Regions from separate parts of the Oceanospirillum sp. genome, predicted to be linked through region 1. Evidence: predicted binding sites of a transcription regulator. Region 1 holds the regulator's gene; the other holds the start of a gene.
What was found. Region 1 encodes sigma-54, which starts transcription at its own class of promoters, with help from an activator protein. Its sites were predicted from a motif close to TGGCACNNNNNTTGCTNT; they were not measured.
Positions count from the first base shown of each region.

Region 2: a site for sigma-54 is predicted at 1,522-1,539, ahead of AC4GL5_RS13160 (DUF3305 domain-containing protein). Genes of this name have one in related genera too.

Region 1 covers NZ_CEYNZH010000010.1:65,865-68,048, reverse strand. Annotated here, with positions in the region: gene ptsN (PTS IIA-like nitrogen regulatory protein PtsN) at 1-79, opposite strand, end outside; gene hpf (ribosome hibernation promoting factor) at 102-410, opposite strand; gene AC4GL5_RS06685 (RNA polymerase factor sigma-54) at 495-2,039, opposite strand; gene lptB (LPS export ABC transporter ATP-binding protein) at 2,065-2,184, opposite strand, start outside.
Region 2 covers NZ_CEYNZH010000034.1:22,221-24,404, forward strand. Annotated here, with positions in the region: gene AC4GL5_RS13155 (DUF3306 domain-containing protein) at 1-796, opposite strand, end outside; gene AC4GL5_RS13160 (DUF3305 domain-containing protein) at 793-1,335, opposite strand; gene AC4GL5_RS13165 (NrtR DNA-binding winged helix domain-containing protein) at 2,181-2,184, opposite strand, start outside.

The sequences.
Region 1 (2,184 bases):
ACTCTAGGAGACGCTTTTTGCTGCCTCCGGGAACCCCGTCAAGGGTTCTCGGAGGAGTCAGAACTGAATTGAGTAACATGGATATCAGTTATGCTCAATAATTAGCGGGCTGCCGCACCCTGTTTACGGGCTTGGGCCTTTTCTTTGTGTTTGATCAGCTGGCGATCGATTTTATCCGTCAGCATATCAATAGATGCATACATATCTTCAGCTTCTGCGGTGGCATGCAGATCTGCGCCGGCTACGTGCAGAGTTGCTTCAGCAATCTGACGCTCTTTTTCCAGCTTGAGAACAACCTGTACGTTAGTGATGTTATCAACGTGACGCTCAAGACGCTCAAACTTGGTAGAAACGTACTCTTGCAGAGCTTCAGTTAATTCCAGGTGTTGACCGGTAATATTCAATTGCATAAATAGCTCCTTATTATTCGCGGTCTTGCAATTTTGATTGTATCGTTTTTCAGGTATTTGCAAAGCGTTTTTTCTAAATTGATTTTAAATCAATTTCTTACGTTCGTTCGACGGGGGGATATTCATCGCTTCGCGGTACTTGGCGACGGTCCGTCTGGCGACCTTAATTCCCTGCTCAGCCAACATATTGGCCAACTTACTGTCGCTGAAAGGTTTCCTCGGTGGTTCATCGGCAATCATTTTCTTAATCATAGCCCGAATTGCGGTCGAGGATGCTTCACCACCTGCGGTAGTACCGACATGACTGGAGAAAAAGTACTTAAGTTCAAAAATACCCCGGGGGGTATGGATATATTTCTGCGTCGTTACCCGGGAGATGGTGGATTCATGCATGCCGATGGCATCTGCAATGTCATGCAGGACCAGTGGTTTCATGCCTTCTTCACCAATTTCAAGAAATGCCTGCTGGCGCTTCACAATCTCAATGCCAACCTTGAGTAATGTCTCGTTGCGGCTATGAAGACTCTTCAGGAACCAGCGTGCTTCCTGAAGCTGGTTTTTCATAAAGGTGTTATCCCGGCTGTTGTCGGCCCGCTTGATCAGACCAGAATAAGCACCATGAATACGAATTTTGGGGGCTATATCCGGGTTCAGGTCGACTTTCCAGTGATCCTCTTCACGGGTAACAAAAAGATCCGGTGCAATGTACTCAGCATGTTCTGTCGAAATAGAAGACCCAGGTTTAGGGTTCAGGCTACGGATCAGCTCAATGATATCCTGAAGCTCAGGTTCTTTAACTCTCAGACGACGCATAAGCTGTGCGAAATCACGACTACCCAGAAGGTCGAGATGCAGGGTGATCAGTTTACGGGTTTTTTCCAGCAGGAAGGCGTTAGCATCCAGAGGCTCCAGCTGAACGAGCAGGCACTCCTGCAGGTCTTTAACGGCACAACCAATCGGATCAAGGTGCTGAATATATCCCTGAACGGCCTGAACGTCCTCTATCTCAAGCTCGTATTCTTTATTCTGGAACTCAGGTCGGCTTTGCAGGCCTTCATAGATCTCTTCGATCGGGGACGAGAGGTAGCCATCAGGATCAATACTGTCGATGATCGCTTCTGCGATCAGCCGATCGCATTCCGGCAGGCCTGACAGGTTTAATTGCCAGAGCAGATGGTCCTGCAGCGTTTCTGTGATGATGCCGCGCTGCTCAAGATAGGAACCGTCATCATCACTTGGGGCTGATGATTGAGTATAGAGGCTTTCCTGATAGACATCATCCCAGCCACTGTCCACTGGTAGGTCTTCAGGGATCGAATCCTGCCAGCTGTCTTCCGCTGTTGCGGTATAGTTTTCCAGCTCAGCATCCTGACTTTCATTACTGCTGGCAGATTCACTTTCGGATTTGCTCTGGTCCTCTTTGTTGCTCTCGGAATCTGAGTTTGCTTCAGTGGCATCATTTGCTGAATTAAACTCGTCTTCAAGCTCCAGCATAGGATTAGATTCAAGGGCTTCCTGAATCTCCTGCTGTAAATCGAGAGTCGATAGCTGCAACAGGCGTATCGCCTGCTGCAGTTGAGGTGTCATGGTCAGACTCTGACCAATTTTAAGCTGTAAGGCCGGTTTCATAGATTACGGCTTATTCCCAAAGTGGTTATAACTTGAACTCATGGCCGAGATAGACATCCCGTACCTGCTGGTTGTCCATGATGTTGGCGGCATCGCCTTCAGCGATAATCTGCCCTGCACTGACGATATAGGCTTTTTCACAGAT
Region 2 (2,184 bases), on a different contig from region 1:
AAAGCGTCCCCGGATCCGGAGTAGAATCCGCTGATCTCTCTTTATCTGACGCTGAAGGTTGTTGGTTTTGACCTGGCTCATTCTCTGGTGAGTCCCCGTGGCTGACTTTGGCGCTGTGAGTATCCGGAGATCTCTCTGCATATAGGGTCTCAGGCTGATCTGCAGGAGCGTTTGCTTCGTGGGTGACGTTTGCGTCATCAGCCGTATCGCTTTCAGCGCTTGTAGCGGCCGCTTCGGATTCCTTATCGTGTTTTAGATTGAGCGGGTCTTTGTTTTTAAACCACTGGCGCAGCTCGGCAGCGGCATCTGCCGCCAGTTCTGGTGCGTCGGCATAGTTCAGATCATAGTCATCCATGCCGTCGCGGATGTTGAACTCTGGTTTCAGAAACATCGCTTTGAGCGCTTGTTTGCGTAGGGCCTGGCTAACGCCTTCGCTGAAAAAAGCGCTGACATTGCTGTTGCCATCGATACCGGCAACATCCGGCATATCGTCATCGGAAAGAGGCTTGTCCGTTTCGGTATCCGTTTGTGCCGTCGGTTTATCCGGGATGGCACCAGCTTGCCCGTCCGCTGCGCTGGGGGCGGGCTGGGCTTCTGTGGTCACGGTGTTATCAAAGGCCGATGGCTCTGATGCGTGCGGAGTCGAATCCGACGAGGGCTGATAGGAGGTTGCTGTTTTCTGCGGAGAGGCATCGGTCGCGTTTTTGTCACCAGCGGCCTGTTTCAGCGCTGCTTCTTCCTCGATGACCTGTTGTTTACGTTGTGCCCAGCGGGAAAAGAAACCCTTGTCGCTCACGGTTTGCCTCCTGTTTCTACAAACGTGTTGTCACTCTGGCAGCTGTTTCCAGCGTTTGATGTCTCCTTGCCTTTATCCTTTTTTTCACCGGCGTAGCGTTTCTTTCTTTTTTCTTCGATCAGTTCGCCATGCTCGGTAATAAAGGCTTCGATCCAGCACTGAAGCGCTTCTGGCATCGGGTATTCCAGAACCTTCTGCTCGCCATCCAGCCAGGACGCGGCCAGATCCTGGCAGGCGGTAATCTGCATCGGCAGCCACTCGTCGCCCTCACTGTCATCACAGAGGACAAACAGATGGGGCACAACGGAGTTAAGATTAAAGCGGTAGGCGCTGCGCTCATCCCGATGCAGCTCCAGTGGTAGCCAGGTCAAGGGGTTGCCATTGGCGCTTTGCTCTTTTTGGCCTTTTGCCGGAGCGCTCTCCTGGGGTTCCGGCCAGATCTGATCGATCTGCCACTCCTGCAGAATCCAGCGGCCGGAGCGCAGTTCCAGAGGTGAGAGCTCAATACCCAGTAGCTTTGTATTCTTTGAATCCGTCATTGGAAAATCCCTTCCGGTTGCAGTGAAAGATCGATGGGCTGATATCGATGTTGTCGGTGTCAGCCGTCATCTTTGGGATAGCCTTCGTTCAGATTAGACCGTCTGGCGCACTTTGTTAGCGTTTACAGTCTCTGTGCTGGTTTTTACGGTATCTGTGGCAGGGCTGATCCCTCTAAAGCTTGAGATAAGGCAAATAGCAAGCCAGTGGTGCCGGGTAATGCAGGGTGAAAAACGGAGGAAAGCTCTGAGGAGGCCTTGCGTTAGGGGTCGTGTTTATCAACATCGCGGATCGCAGGTAAAAAAATGCCCGCAGTCATTCAGATGGTGTCTGATGAGCTGCGGGCCCCAGAAAGGCTCTGGTTATACCGATTTAATAACCTGAAAACAGGTTGCTCGGAGGTGTAAGAAGGTTACCGCGATTGGGTTGGGTTACGCCCGATCCTGCATATCAAAAGGATCGGGTAAAAAAGCGCCGTCTCGGAACTCCGAAAAACCTGAAGAAACTCATTCCTTAGGCCGGCGCATAACAACCCCAAGATTATCCGGTACATGGCAGCTGACGGGATCGACTTACGATGTGTGCAGGGTGACCCCGTCAAGGCCGGATAACTCCTCTCTGGAGTGCAAGCAAGGTGCCATCTTTTTTGGTGACAATTGACGGGCTGGATCGCAAAAATACTCAGAAAAAATGAGGTTTTTAAACATAATGGGACAACTTGGGGCAGTGTTACTGTCCCGTTGTTTCCTAATGACTGTTTGCGGTGAGTGCTATTCTGACCCGGTCAATACCGGGTATACGCAGGCCGAAGACGCATCAGGACAGGGGCTGGCAGGTTACCGGGTCATTAA